Regions from separate parts of the Bacillus arachidis genome, predicted to be linked through region 3. Evidence: predicted binding sites of a transcription regulator. Region 3 holds the regulator's gene; each other region holds the start of a gene.
The links. Region 3 encodes LexA, which represses DNA repair genes until DNA is damaged. Its sites were predicted from a motif close to CGAACATATGTTCG; they were not measured.
Positions count from the first base shown of each region.

Region 1: uvrB (excinuclease ABC subunit B) is a predicted target of LexA. The motif match lies at 2,454-2,467, and genes of this name have one in related genera.
Region 2: addB (helicase-exonuclease AddAB subunit AddB) is a predicted target of LexA. The motif match lies at 1,999-2,012, and genes of this name have one in related genera.

Region 1 is NZ_CP127376.1:4,555,372-4,560,477, forward strand. It holds gene uvrA (excinuclease ABC subunit UvrA) at 1-399, opposite strand, end outside; gene uvrB (excinuclease ABC subunit B) at 405-2,381, opposite strand; gene QRY57_RS25245 (zinc ribbon domain-containing protein YjdM) at 2,643-2,984, opposite strand; gene QRY57_RS25250 (SulP family inorganic anion transporter) at 3,061-4,815, opposite strand; gene QRY57_RS25255 (DNA mismatch repair protein) at 4,943-5,106, opposite strand, start outside.
Region 2 is NZ_CP127376.1:1,150,497-1,155,602, reverse strand. It holds gene addB (helicase-exonuclease AddAB subunit AddB) at 1-1,972, opposite strand, end outside; gene lepB (signal peptidase I) at 2,095-2,658, opposite strand; gene QRY57_RS07325 (TVP38/TMEM64 family protein) at 2,716-3,309, opposite strand; gene QRY57_RS07320 (competence protein ComK) at 3,534-4,121, opposite strand; gene QRY57_RS07315 (cold-shock protein) at 5,085-5,106, opposite strand, start outside.
Region 3 is NZ_CP127376.1:3,225,985-3,231,090, forward strand. It holds gene tkt (transketolase) at 1-576, opposite strand, end outside; gene QRY57_RS18175 (hypothetical protein) at 924-1,223, shown strand; gene QRY57_RS18180 (DUF896 domain-containing protein) at 1,450-1,689, opposite strand; gene QRY57_RS18185 (YneB family resolvase-like protein) at 1,735-2,391, opposite strand; gene lexA (transcriptional repressor LexA) at 2,534-3,154, shown strand; gene QRY57_RS18195 (YfmQ family protein) at 3,425-3,847, opposite strand; gene QRY57_RS18200 (pyruvate kinase) at 4,249-5,106, opposite strand, start outside.

The sequences.
Region 1 (5,106 bases), 1.3 Mb from region 3:
CGTTTGAGATGTAATTTCAATCCCGTGGTTCGGGCAAATTGGCGTCCCAATACGCGCAAATAATAGACGTAAATAATCATAAATCTCCGTCACTGTTCCAACTGTTGAGCGCGGGTTACGGCTCGTCGTTTTTTGATCAATTGAAATCGCTGGAGATAGACCTTCAATTGTATCCACATCCGGTTTATCCATTTGTCCTAAAAACTGGCGCGCATACGCGGATAAAGACTCCACGTATCTGCGCTGCCCTTCGGCGTAAATCGTATCAAATGCTAATGATGATTTCCCTGAACCAGACAAACCTGTCACAACAACGAGCTGATTTCTCGGAATGGTTACATCAATATTTTTTAAGTTATGCGCCCTCGCACCTTTTACAACGATAAAATCTTTGCTCACTATTTTCACCCTTCCGCTTTTAATTCTAGCAGTAAATCTCTCAGCTCAGCTGCACGCTCGAAGTCTAGTGCTTTTGCGGCTTCCTTCATTTCTGCTTCCATCTTCGCAATTGTTTTTTCCCGTTCTTTCTTCGTCATTTTCTTAGCTGGCTCCGCTTCATACACTTCAGTTTCTTCTGCGGCTGTTGTTGCACGAATCACGTCGCGCACTTCTTTTTGAATCGTTTTCGGTGTAATACCATGCTCTTCATTGTAAGCTTCTTGCTTTTGACGACGACGTTTCGTCTCTTCAATCGCAATTCCCATTGATTTCGTTATGCGATCTGCATACATAATTACATGGCCATTTTCATTACGTGCTGCACGACCAATTGTTTGAATTAATGATCGTTCTGAACGTAAGAAACCTTCTTTATCCGCATCTAAAATAGCTACAAGCGATACTTCCGGAAGATCAAGTCCTTCTCGTAATAAGTTAATACCGACAAGCACATCGAATTTACCAAGGCGAAGGTCACGAATAATCTCAATTCGCTCCAGCGTCTTAATTTCAGAATGAAGATAGTTTACTTTAATCCCAACATCTTTTAAGTAATCTGTTAAATCCTCTGACATTTTCTTTGTTAATGTCGTAATTAATACGCGCTCATTTTTCGCAATCCGGTCTTGTATTTCTCCTAGTAAATCATCAATTTGCCCTTCAATTGGCCTTACATCAATTCGCGGATCTAAGAGCCCAGTTGGACGAATAATTTGCTCCACAACTTCCGGTGCATGTTCTAGTTCATATGGACCCGGTGTTGCTGATACGTACACAACTTGATTCGTTTTCTCTTCAAACTCTTCAAACATAAGCGGTCTATTATCCATTGCTGACGGCAAACGGAATCCATGATCAACAAGTACTTGCTTACGCGCTTGGTCTCCGTTATACATCGCTCTTACTTGCGGGACTGTTACGTGTGACTCATCCATCACAATTAGGAAATCTTTAGGGAAATAATCTATTAATGTATATGGCGTTGAACCCGCTGGACGGAGCGTCAAATGACGGGAGTAGTTCTCAATCCCCGAACAAAATCCCATTTCGCGCATCATCTCTAAATCATAACGTGTTCGCTGCTCAATCCGCTGTGCTTCTAACAACTTACCGTTATCATTTAATTCTTTTAAACGTTCTTCTAATTCTTTTTCAATATTTTCAATAGCAACCTTCATTTTTTCTTCACGTGTAACGAAGTGAGACGCCGGGAAGATTGCCACATGTTCACGTTCTGCTAATACTTCACCTGTTAAAGCATTCACTTCACGGATACGATCAATCTCATCACCAAAAAACTCAATACGGATACAATGTTCATCAAGCGATGCAGGGAAAATCTCGACTACATCCCCGCGCACACGAAATGTTCCACGCTGGAAATCAATATCATTGCGGCCGTACTGCACATCAACAAGTTCACGAAGTAATTGATTGCGTTCCTTCTCCATACCAACGCGCAGAGAAACAACAAGCTCACGATATTCTTCCGGAGAACCTAAGCCGTAAATACAAGAAACACTCGCTACAATGATGACATCATCTCGTTCAAATAAAGCTGATGTTGCTGAGTGACGCAATTTATCAATCTCATCATTAATTTGTGCATCTTTCTCAATAAACGTATCGGTTTGTGGTACATACGCTTCCGGTTGATAATAATCGTAATAACTCACAAAATACTCAACAGCATTGTTTGGAAAGAAATCTTTCAGTTCACTGTACAACTGTCCCGCTAGCGTTTTATTATGAGCCATTACAAGTGTTGGCTTCTTCACTTCTTTAATAACATTCGAAATCGTAAATGTTTTTCCCGTTCCTGTCGCTCCAAGCAACACTTGATGTTTCTTACCATTATTAATCCCTGCTACCAGCTGCTTTATCGCCCTCGGCTGATCACCTTGCGGGGAATATTCTGAGACAATCTCAAATTGATGTTCCAAACAAAACCGACCTCCTCGTAAAAAATCTGTATTCCCATTTTACCACGAATGCCCATAAAAAAACCAAGAAAACGAACAGATATTCGGTAAAGTTTTCGACAATCAATATTGAGCAGCACCAACAAACCGCGAATTTTGTATGCTAAGCAAAATTCCACAAAAAAAAAGCCGATTTCCTGTGTACTGTGCGCTAAGGGATAAATCGGCTTTTTGCTATTAATTTGTTTGCAGTGGTCAAAATTTTATTGTATGAAAAATCATTTATACTTTTTTAACAAATTCTGATTTTAATTTCATGGCTCCAAAACCATCAATTTTACAATCAATATCATGATCTCCATCAACTAGACGGATATTCTTCACTTTTGTACCGATTTTCACAACTGAGGAAGTTCCTTTTACTTTCAGGTCTTTAATGACTGTCACAGAATCACCATCGTTTAACACGTTTCCATTGGCATCTTTAACAACTTTTGTATCCTCATTGTTTTCCGCCCCTGACTCTAAATTCCATTCATGAGCACACTCTGGACAAACAAAAAGATTTCTATCTTCATAAGTGTATTCTGAATTACATTTTGGGCAATTTGGTAAATTTGACATATTTTTATTCCCTCCATTTTAAGCTTTTATAAAATCATTAAAAGCGTAGATTAACTAAATTTTTTATAGAATGCATTTAAAAATCCAATGCATTGGTTTTATTATTTATTACATTAGTTTGCTGAGAAAGTTGGGCACATTCATGAAAAGCAAAATGCTTACATCCTGTACATTTTTTCGTATTCAAATGTTCTAGAGCGCGGTTAATCGCTTCTCCTGTGTGATCAAAAAAGTGTTCTTCCCCGATTTCGTTGTACAATCCATTCTTATCTAGAGTTGCTTTTAACTCGGATTGAATTCCTGAGATGAGAAGTACGCCACCTTGTTTTTTAAAATGCTGGATAATATTTCTAAAGTATGCTTCTCCTGTTGTATCGATAAAAGGAACTTTTCCCATACGTAAAATTAAAACTTTTGGCTTATAATGAATAGTCCCTAAAATGTTTTGTTCAAATGTTTGAGCAGCACCAAAAAACAGTGGGCCCTCTATTGTGTAAATACTAATTTGTGGACAATCATGTGCCTTATTTACCACATGTGGTAATAATTTTTCATTCTTTTTTGTATGATCAGGAAGCACTTTAGATATGACAAGCATATTACTCATACGTTTTGTAAACAAAATAACAGCTAAAATAAGGCCGACTTCCACAGCTGTTGTCAAACTAGTAAATACAGTAAGCAAGAATGTTACAAGCAATACAAGAGAATCCCCTGTCTTCATCTTAAGTATGTGAACAAAATGTTTTTGTTCACTCATATTCCAAGCTACTACCATTAAAATAGGAGCCATACTAGCAAGTGGAATATGTGAGGCATATGGCGCTAACAGTAGAAGTGTGGATAACACAAATATCCCATGAATAACACCTGACATCGGAGATACAGCCCCACTTTTAATATTAGTTGCCGTGCGGGCAATCGCCCCTGTTGCTGGAATCCCTCCAAATAATGATGTAACAACATTGGCAACTCCTTGACCAATAAGTTCTTTGTTACTGTTGTGTTTACTATTTGTCATACCATCTGCCACGACAGCAGATAAAAGGGATTCAATACCACCCAACATGGCGATAACAAATGCAGGGCCAATTAACTGTTTTATGCGCTCTAACGTGATTTCTGGTATATCAAACTGAGGAAGTATGTTTGGAATCGTACCATACGCTGTACCAATGGTAGGTACATGACCTGAAAAAAATACAGCAGCAATTATAGTTGAAATAGCAACACCTACTAATGAACCAGGTACTTTGGGCAAAATCTTTGGTGTTATCAATATAACCAAAAGGCAAATCAGAGCAGTTATAATACTATAAAAATTAATGGTATCAATATGGATAAAGATTTCATTTAGGTTTGCTATAAATGCCTCATGCTTTTTTATACCTGTTAAACCTAAAAAACTAGCAATTTGTCCCGTAAAGATACTAACAGCAATACCTGATGTAAAACCAATTGTTACAGGGCGCGGGATAAATTTAATTAAAGATCCTAGTTTAAAAATTCCCATAAGGCATAAGATAATTCCGGCTAATAAACCGGCCAGTAGTAAATTTTCATACCCATAGGTAATTACAATCCCTAAAAGAATTGGAACAAAAGCACCTGTAGGCCCTCCAATTTGATACTTTGAACCACCAAATAACGAAATGAGTATCCCGGCAATACATGTTGTATAGATTCCATACTCCGGCTTAACGCCAGAAGCTATAGCAAAAGACATAGCAAGTGGAATCGCGACGACTCCGACAATCATTCCAGAAAGAAGATCTTTTTGAAAATGTCCTAATGAATATCCTTCAAACCTTCCTGTAAATAACCCTTTCATTACAAAACCTTCTTTTCTATTTTTAATAAATCTTGCTTCTTTTCTCCTGAAAGAATATTTTCTTGTGATAAATTTGTATTACAAATACATTTAAAAGCTCTCTACCCCGTTACAAAAGAGTATCATCCTAATATTGGTTATACGTTTTGCTTAAATGCCGTTCTAATTTGCCTATATCTCCGCCTTCTTGTACGTAGGATTCTAATCTTTCTGCTAAAAGTAATCCATTTCGACTCTCTAGCTTTTTCATATCTATAAACGATGTAATTCTTACTGTATCTGGTGTAATAT
Region 2 (5,106 bases), 2.1 Mb from region 3:
TTTGATAAATCACAAATTGCTCTTCTAATAAAGTCTGCCTTGTTGTCGGCGCTAATTCTACACCAGCTGTGGTGAGAAGCTCTCTTTCTTCATCTGATAACATGCCTTCATCTGAAGGGGCTGCTGGAATGATTCCTTCATTCGCACCAATTACAAAAGTTGCACGAACATTCGATAACCTTGATCGATCAATATTTGCAATAAGCACTTGGTCTAAAGAAGGCGGGATATTTGCAAATTGAAGTGCCTCAAGCCCAGTTGTCATTACATCGATAAACATCGAAAGAGACATCTTTTCTTCACCAAGCATCTCTACAAATGTATCAAGAAGGTTCATGACTTCTTCCCAAACTTGATCATGGTCACTTGCAAATAAGAAATTCCCCTCTGCCTCAGCACGCATACGCAAATCTTCTAGTTTTTTAGGAACATCTAATTCTTCTAAAAACAAATATACCGCTTCACACATCTGTACAATTGAACCGGAACGTTTTAAGCGTTTCTGCAAACGAATAATCGGTGTTCGTACCACATCACGAAGGCGGTTTATTTTCTCTTCCATTTCACGTTCACTATCTGTTTGCGCTCCAAATGCCCCATCTAACGAACGATAACGGCGATATGTCCACGGTTCATCTGCCGTCCATCTCTTTCCTTGTACGCCATATGCTAAACAGTAATTTTCAAACGCGTCCATTTCTTCACGCATTGATTCTTTTCTTACATCTAACGGATATAACAGTTCCGTTTTTATACAGCGGAATATCGCATCATAACGCCAATTTCCGCTAATAATTTCTAGCGCAGAACGAATACATTCAATTAATGGATGATGTGACATCGGGCGCTTCTCATCGATAAAATGCGGAATATCATAATCCGTAAACAATGTTTTCATTACATCATAATAGCTTTCTCCGTTACGAAGAAGAACCGCAATATCTCTGTAGCGATACTCCTCTTCCGCAACAAGTCTGCGAACTTCTCTAGCTACACCTTCAACTTCTGCTCGCAAGTTTGCCGCTGTATATAATGTAATATCTGGTTCACCTTGAAACTTCTTAGCAGGACGAGATTCAAACTCAGCTTCTAAATGTGCTAGTGCTGGTGAGCGAAAACGCGGCTGTTCTCTCAGCGAAATCGTATTTTCAATTGCAATTTTCTCCTCACGTGCTAACTGTTTCACTTTTTCATACGTAAGCACGGTTTGATAAAACAAATCTAATTCACTTACTGGCTGTGCTAACGTTTTTTCATCTACTGTTAACGTAACTGTAATTCTTGCTCCGCAAAGCATAAGCCTTCTAATAATTTCTAATTCCCCAGGTGAAAAGGAATGGAACCCATCTATATAAATTTCTGCACCTTTTACATAGTCCGAACCAGGAAGCTTTTCTACAAGTAACTGTAAATAATCTTCTGAATCTAAATATTTACCAATTAAAGCCCGTTCAAAATCATCATATAAAAGCTGAAGATCGTACATTTTATTTGCTAATAATTTTTGTTCATCACCAATTGAATGAGTATCTAATTGTTGCCACATCTCATATACATTCGATGGCGTTACATTATAGCGTTTAAACTCGGAAATCATACTACCTAAGTGCTCAAAAAAGCCATTTTGCTCTGCTGCTTTTTGAAACACATATAATCCTTCCTTACGCGATTCTACAATTTTGCGCAGTAGCATATGTACGCCTGCCTCATCAATATGAAGACGGCTTGCGCCACCAACTTCTTGCAGAACCTTCCATGCTAACCTTGAAAAACTAAACACTTGCGCCCTGATCGAGCCGCTAACTTCTTCATTTCCTATTAATGCTTGCTGCGTTTGGAACGTCATTTGTTCCGGTACAAGATATAAAATGGTTTCGCCTCTTGGACGCTGTCTTAATTCTTCTTGTACTTCGTGTAAACAAAATGTACTTTTTCCACTTCCAGCCCGTCCAATCACAAATCGTAGCGACATGTAATCCCCACCTTCCACTGACATAACGAACGTTAGTTTGATATCATCCTTGTATTATAGCACAAAAAAAGACAAACACCCTTTGTTTGTCTTTCACATTCCTTTCTTATAAAAACTTTCCATTACCCCTTTGAAAAGTTCGTTTGTACTTCTTTAATTGGCCAATAGCGTAAATCTACTTTCCCGACCACAGTATCTGCTTTCACAAAGCCAAAATGTCTACTATCCCAGCTGCCGAGACGATTATCACCAATTACAAAAATATGTCCCTTTGGAACGACCTTTTCTCTCGTTAATTCTTCTAATTTAAAGTCACCCGTCAGCTGTCTTCCTTCCGCTTGCCTCTTATATGTTTCCAAATAAGGCTCATCAATAAATTGACCGTTTATATACAATTTGTCATGCTTATACTCGATGTGATCTCCTGGTAAACCGATAATTCGCTTTACATAGTCTTCTTTTTTATTCGCATGAAACACGACAACATCAAATCGGTTTAAATCCCCAACTTGATAGCTAACCTTATTCACAACAAGCATGTTCCCATCTTGAAGTGTCGGCATCATTGACTTCCCCTCTACAACATACGTGGAAAAGAAAAACGTTCGAAAAAAAACTGCCAATAGCACACCTATAAAGATTGTTCTCATCCATTCTAGGCCTTCTTTTTTCAAAGCACGCTTCATCTGCCTCTCCCCTCACCCTTCTCTATAATAGAGCCTTACTCACAGCGAAGACTAGTCTCAATGTAGTTCAAGTTTTACTTCAATTTTCTTACCGACATACCATAAAGTAAAAATGACACCTATGACAATAATTGTTTTTACAGGCTTATGGATAAAAGAAGTTAAATCAGATCCGATATAACTTAAAATAAAAATCATAACTAATTTTCCAAGCGCTAGCGCTAACACAAACTGTCTTATACTAATGCGGGATAAACCGGCCACAACATTAATCAGTGCAGACGGCGTAAAAGGAAAACAAAATAAGATAAAAATAGGTGCAAATCCTTTCCTTTCAATCCATCCCATCGCTTTGCGTACTTTCGGATGTTTATTCACAAACGAGAAGAATCGACTCCTTCCAAAACGTCGAATAACCGAAAATACAATTAATGCACCAAGAACCGACCCAATCCATGAATACAAAAAACCAAACCATAACCCGAAGGCAACTGCATTCGCCATCACAAACACAATAAGTGGCAATGCCGGGATCAGTGCCTCCACCATCGGCAGGCCAATACCAAGGAGCGGCCCAAATGCCCGATAACTTTCTACAAGTTGATTCATATTTTCCGCAGAAAAATACTCTTTGATTGTTTGAAAATCCATTCTACAAATTACCCCTTTACTATATTCCTACCTCTACTTTATCATCGCTTATTGTAAAGAGGAAATGGTAGATACGACATATGGAGATGTATTTATTAAAGTTCCATAGTTTTATGTAAAAATCCTTCATTATTATTGTATGATAATCTATCAATATTTGACAGGATACTACATATTGAGAAATAAAAAAGGATGGTTGTCCCATCCTTTCTGCTTATCAGTCATTATTCATTTATGTCCTCTTCTTTCACAAGATACGCTTGTTCATATGCAGGCTTTAATTTAGATTCATCTTCTTTATCCACTTGCTTAAAATGAAGCTTTCCTTGTTTATTTTTACGATCCTCGTACTCTGTTCGCAGCTTTGCAGTGCGATTTTGCTGATTCTCAAAACTGCTCCTTGACATTTCTAGTTTCACTGCGAAACCGTTAATGAATCGAATAATTAAGTTACCATCTGCTAACTCTTTATTGTTTGCAATGTGAAAATGAGACAACCAGGCACATTCTTTTCTAGAATAAGAATACGTAGGAAAAAAGTAAAGCTGATCTGTTGGGCTAATTGCAATGGGTGCTTTATGCGTAATCTTTGTTAACTCTTTTGTACCGTCTTTTCTGCCTAAAAAACTAGATCCGTTCTTACGGCAACTCCGCTCTACAATATCAAGAGGCTTTTGAAACATGAAAAAAGAGTCTTCTACTTCAACCACTCGCGTTACAATACGTTTTTCACCTAAAATAATCGGAAGTAAGGCCATAGTATTCTTGTTTACGACATAACTTTCAACATAGCGTTCTGCTTGTTCCCCCATCCTACACTCTCTCCTTCATCATTATTTTACAATTTATAACAGCAGCTGCATGGATAATTGTAGCACTTAAAAAAACAAAACTGTTTACATTTTCAAATATTTTACATTTTCTTATAAAACTTTAAAGTTTCATAATATTCCTTCATATAAATATCTATATGAAATCTTCATATCTCTCTACCATAAAAGATGTATCGTTATAGAAAAATAAACTTTTTCCTTTTTGAAATATTTGTAACATAGAAAGTGTATGATTCATTCAACATACATACTTTCATAAATTATGTATTCGACATATATACTTACATTCATTTCATGCACCTTTTTTCGTATATTTCATATTGTAAACATGAAAAGGTGTGTGTAATTGTTGCTTTTAATTCATATAAAACAGCACTTATTAATCATTGAACTCCCCCACCTTCACTCCGTTTAGAGTAGGAAGGCTTCACGGTTAAAATGATAAATATTCTACCTACAAATTTCATATTAAGGAGAATCACAAATGAATATATTTTGGAATAGAGTTCATACTCCTCATTTGATATATCACCCTGGATATAGCAGCTTTCCAGTTTCCTATACCTATCATATAAAACCAATTTACTTTCAATATTCTCCACCAGCTTCTACTTCTCACCATTACCCGCTACATCCAGTTTATCCGACACATTCCACACAGCATTCATATCCAGGTAATAACGTATATAAAACTCCCTTTTTTAAACAGTTTAATCATATAGTGAAGGCACAAACGTGGGAAAGTTAAGAAATTAGAAAGCAAATTTACTACGTTTCTATGTCCCATGTCTCGGGATATGAAACAAGAAGGCTAGCAGGAAATCAACAGAATTTCTCTCACACGAAGTATTTTTTATTCATATAAAAAAGAAGAAGCTGTCTCCAAAAGGTCATTCAAAACGACCTTTTGGGACAGCTTCTTTCTTATCACATACTATAAAATTATAGTTTTACAACGTTTTTA
Region 3 (5,106 bases):
ATCTAATGAAATATCGTTAGAATCATATAACACAACAAGGCGACCTAATCCTAAGTGAGCAGCTAATGAAGATGCTTCAGCAGAAACGCCTTCCATTAAATCACCATCACCGCAAATTGCATATGTATAATGATCAACTACGTTGTATGCATCACGGTTATACTTCGCTGCTAAATGTCTCTCAGCCATTGCCATACCAACTGCTGTTGAAATACCTTGTCCAAGTGGACCAGTTGTTGCATCTACGCCTGCTGTATGACCATACTCAGGATGTCCTGGAGTTTTACTTCCCCATTGGCGGAAGTTCTTTAAATCATCCATTGTTACATCGTAACCAGATAGATGAAGTAGACTGTATAATAACATTGAACCATGACCTGCAGATAATACGAAACGATCACGGTTAAACCACGTTGGGTTATTTGGATTATGTTTCATAAATTGCGTCCATAATGTATAAGCCATTGGTGCTGCACCCATTGGCATTCCTGGATGACCAGAGTTTGCTTTTTCAATCGCATCAATGGATAATGTGCGAATCGTGTTGATAGAAAGTTGTTCGATTGAATGTGACATGCTATTCTTCCCTTCGCTTATATTAGTAAACGTTTTACACATTTATATGATAGCTTCCCACGCAAGATTATACAACATGTATCGACAAATATGTTGATGTTTTTTCGAGTTTGTTCAAAGAAAATACGAAATTCCACAATGTATAGGGTTTCAATCTGCTATACTTTTTTATTATTCATTTATTAACAATAAAGGGAATTATCTATATTTTTATACGTGACTCGTAAAAATTTTTAGCAAATATTCTATCCACTCCATATCGTCCCTCTATTCACAACATATCATTAAAATGAATATATATTGATTTTCATCGTATAGATTAAATAAAAACGGAGGAATGCGAAATAATGAGTGAAGAAATAGCTTCTTACACCTTTATAATGGTTTTGACCCTCATTTCAATTCTTTCTATTTATTTTTCAGTCAAATTAAAATCACCCCATAAATACATCCCAGGTGTCTTCATGCTTATTTTCTCCATCGCTACATTTTGCATACTATATTTTGATCAGGGCGCAATTATAATAAGTGAAGGATTAGGATATCTATATAGTTTCATGGCGATCCTCTTGTTTCTTATTGCCGTTATTTCTTTATTTATTGCAACTGCTATTTCTTTTATTTCAGCTTTATTTAGAAAAAATTAATGTTTTTATATGTGGTCACCTCGATGGAAAAAAGATTACATTCAAAAATGCAAAAGGTATCCTTCATTATCTTTCACTTTATGAAGGAATTTAGCCAAAGAGTCTAATTCTGAACAAAAACGAGCAAAATAAGTGGACCACTATTTCTGCCCCCGCCTTCTCGTTTTTGGTAATACCATAATAAACAATTATATTAAAATCAAAAAAGATGGGCTTCGCCCATCTTTTAATTCAACTTTGCATTATCTTGTTTTTTTAATGCCTTTAATTTCGCCGGTGTAACATCTTTACCTTCTTCATTAACGATTTTAATGCCTTTTAATTCGTTTAACATATTTTGGCGAAATCCTTTTAAATATTGTTCACGGAGCGATTGGCGCTCACGTTGTTCTTCTTCAGTTAATCCTTCAGCTTTTGCTTTTTTCGCTAAGAAATTAATGCGTTCAATGAGTTCGTGACTTAGCATCTCGAATCCCCTTTCTACTTAAAACTGATTATTATCATACAATAGTTAGTCTTGTTTATCAAGCAGTTGCTTCGTGTATTCCACGTATCTGCGATGTACTGTTGCTTTGGATACATCATGACCAAAACCACGAAGTGTTGCAGCAATTTCCTCAAATGTTAATTCATTACGACGAAGACGCACAATTTCTTCAATCGGTACTTCTTTCTTTTCACGGCCTGTACTTAAATGACGATTTGTTAAATTTTTTTCTGGACGAAATCCCCTATCCACCGCTCGCTGCATTCCACGTTTAATCTTCAAATTATGAATCTTTCTCTGATATTCTTCAACTATACCAATAATATCTAGTACCATAGAATCTGAATCAGAAAGTTGTAATTCGCCATTATGTGTATGCGTATATACCTTTACCCCTTCTTTATGTAAACAGTGCATTAAAGCAATCTTTGCATTTCCTCTTCCAAGCCTTGTTTCATCTTGAATAAGAAGCACATCGACCTGTTCAGCTCGAATCATATCCAATACTTCTAATATACCATCTCGTTCAATTGTATAGCCGCTTGCCTTCTCCTCAAACACCTTTATAACATTCATTTGATACCGCTTAGCTAAATGCAATAATTCATCTTTTTGACGTGATAATGACGTTTCTTGCGCTTCTTTTGTTGTGCTTACACGGGCATAAATAATTGCATTCATTTTAAAACCCTCTTCCTCACTTCAATTTTTACTTTAGTGTATCACAAATCACTTTTTTGTTCGAACTTATGTTTGTAGAATGTTTTTTCCCATGTTATACTTATAAGTAAGAAAATTGAAAGAAAACGAGGTGTTAAAAAACATGGAAAAGTTAACAAAACGCCAGCAAGACATTCTCGACTTCATTAAGCTAAAAGTACAAGAAAAAGGTTATCCACCTTCCGTACGCGAAATTGGTCAAGCGGTTGGCCTTGCTTCTAGTTCTACGGTGCACGGACATTTATCACGTCTAGAAGAAAAAGGTTATATTCGACGTGATCCAACAAAACCGAGAGCTATTGAAATTTTAGGGGAAGTAAAAATCGAAACAGAAACACAATCAGTGGTTCAAGTCCCAATTGTCGGAAAAGTTACAGCTGGTTTACCAATTACAGCAGTTGAAAGTGTAGAAGAGCATTTCCCACTACCTGCAAGCGTTGTTGCTGGAGCAGATCAAGTGTTTATGTTACGAATTTCTGGAGATAGCATGATTGAAGCAGGTATCTTAGACGGAGATTTAGTTGTTGTTCGTCAGCAACATTCTGCATATAACGGAGAAATTGTCGTTGCTTTAACAGAAGATAACGAAGCAACTGTAAAACGTTTTTACAAAGAAAAAGATCACTTCCGTTTACAACCTGAAAACTCTTCTTTAGAACCCATCATTTTAGATAGAGTTTCTGTTATCGGAAAAGTAATCGGTGTATATCGTGATTTACATTAAAAATAGACCAGTTAGCCTGGTCTATTTTTAATTCGATTCAATTGTATTGTCTCCTGCAGATGTTTGTCCGCTAATTTTCACTCTACCATTTCCTAGTGTTACATTTCTTTAAACCAAATCAGTTAAATACTCACGTTTTTCCATGGCTATGAAAAAACGTAACAACGGGGATATCTACTCTAAGTCCTTCGCCCCCATATGCTATTTCAAGAATGTTACTTTTTAACATTTCATATGTAATAAAAAAAGACCGTCTCTTTAACGATCTCTTTAAGCTAAATTTCCGGCTACTAACATTGAACAATTTTGAAGGCTTTTAGAACGTAGACTATACGCGACCACTTTCTTCTTATACTGCTTGACTACATCAACGTGATCGTCATACCTGTACACAGAAAACCTAACATCATTTTTCCCTTTTTTCGTATCAATAACCAATGGCGTTCCACTGCTGTGTGGAGGAAAATAATATTTTTCTAAAAATATCGCTTCGTTAAAATAATCAACAATTTGAATTTTTTCTTCCCCTTCTAAACGCTTTCCATCAATCGTTACGGTAACAGCCTCATTATTCAATTGCGGGTGCAGTTCAAATCTACCGATAATAGACTCTATAACAGAAGTTGGCATACTCGTCACTACTATTTTTAAAGCACCGAAAAGAATTAACATAACTATAAACCAAGTCGTCATATTTTATCCTCCTCATCATATTCTAAATTCACATTATTACATTAATAATATTACCATAGTGTAATTAGTTATTTTTTGTACATTGTGTGAAACTTAATATAGTGAAGCTTCCATCAGTGGTGGAGAGCTTTATCTCTCACTGATGGAAGGCCTTCACCAGTCCAGCTTTTACGAGCAGTTATCAATTCATTTCCCTATGAACCTTAAGCTGTAGTGCTTACTGCCCATGGATAGTGGGATAAAATTATGCAGAAATGTCAACAGTACTTCGTAATCTTACCACATCTTAAGAAAGCTAAGACGCAATAAATTCCTCAAAATAAAAGGATACATTTTTCATATTTAATTATGAAAAGTAACATTTCCCTTTTTAAGCTGAGCGGTTAATGCAGCCTTATATACTAAAGAGATTTACCGAACAATTCTAGTACATCTTTCATAACAAAAGGACCATCTTTTTTTACATGCTCAGCAAATTCAGAAACGAGACGTAATGTTTTAACACTTTCAATTGGATGACCACCTGATGCACTTTCAGCAGAAAGCATAACCGCATTCGTTCCATCCAGTACAGCCTGGAATACATCAGTCACCTCAGCTCTTGTAGGAATAGAATGATCCACCATAGATTGAAGCATTTGCGTCGCTGTAATCACATATGTATTTGTTCGATTGCACTCATGAATCATCATTTTTTGCAAAAGCGGAATAAATTGATACGGTAATTCCACACCTAAATCCCCCCTTGCAATCATAATTCCATCCGCTTCTTTGCACATATCTTGAAAATTCTCGATTGCTTCTATCGTTTCTATTTTTGCAATTAAATTGGGGGAAGTTTCTTTATATTGATGTATAAAGTTTCGAATTTCCTTTATATGAGAAGGTTTTCTAACAAATGAACACGCAATAAAATCCACACCCTCACCTAGAAGAAACCGAATATCTTTTTGATCCTTCTCCGTAATAGCCGGCAAACTAACGTTTGCTCCTGGTAAATTCACCCCTTTATGCGAAGCGATATCGCCACCTATTTTCACTTTCGTTTCTATTTTTTCCATACTAACCTTTTCAACAATTAATTCAACTTGTCCATCGTTAATAAGGATTCTATTTCCAACTTTCACATCATTAGCAATCCCAGAATAATCAACACTCGCTCCTTCTTTACTTCCAGTAACGGATTGAGTATATAAAATAAAAGGATCCTCCGCTTGAAGGGTAATTTGTTCCTCCTTGATTACACCCAATCTTATTTT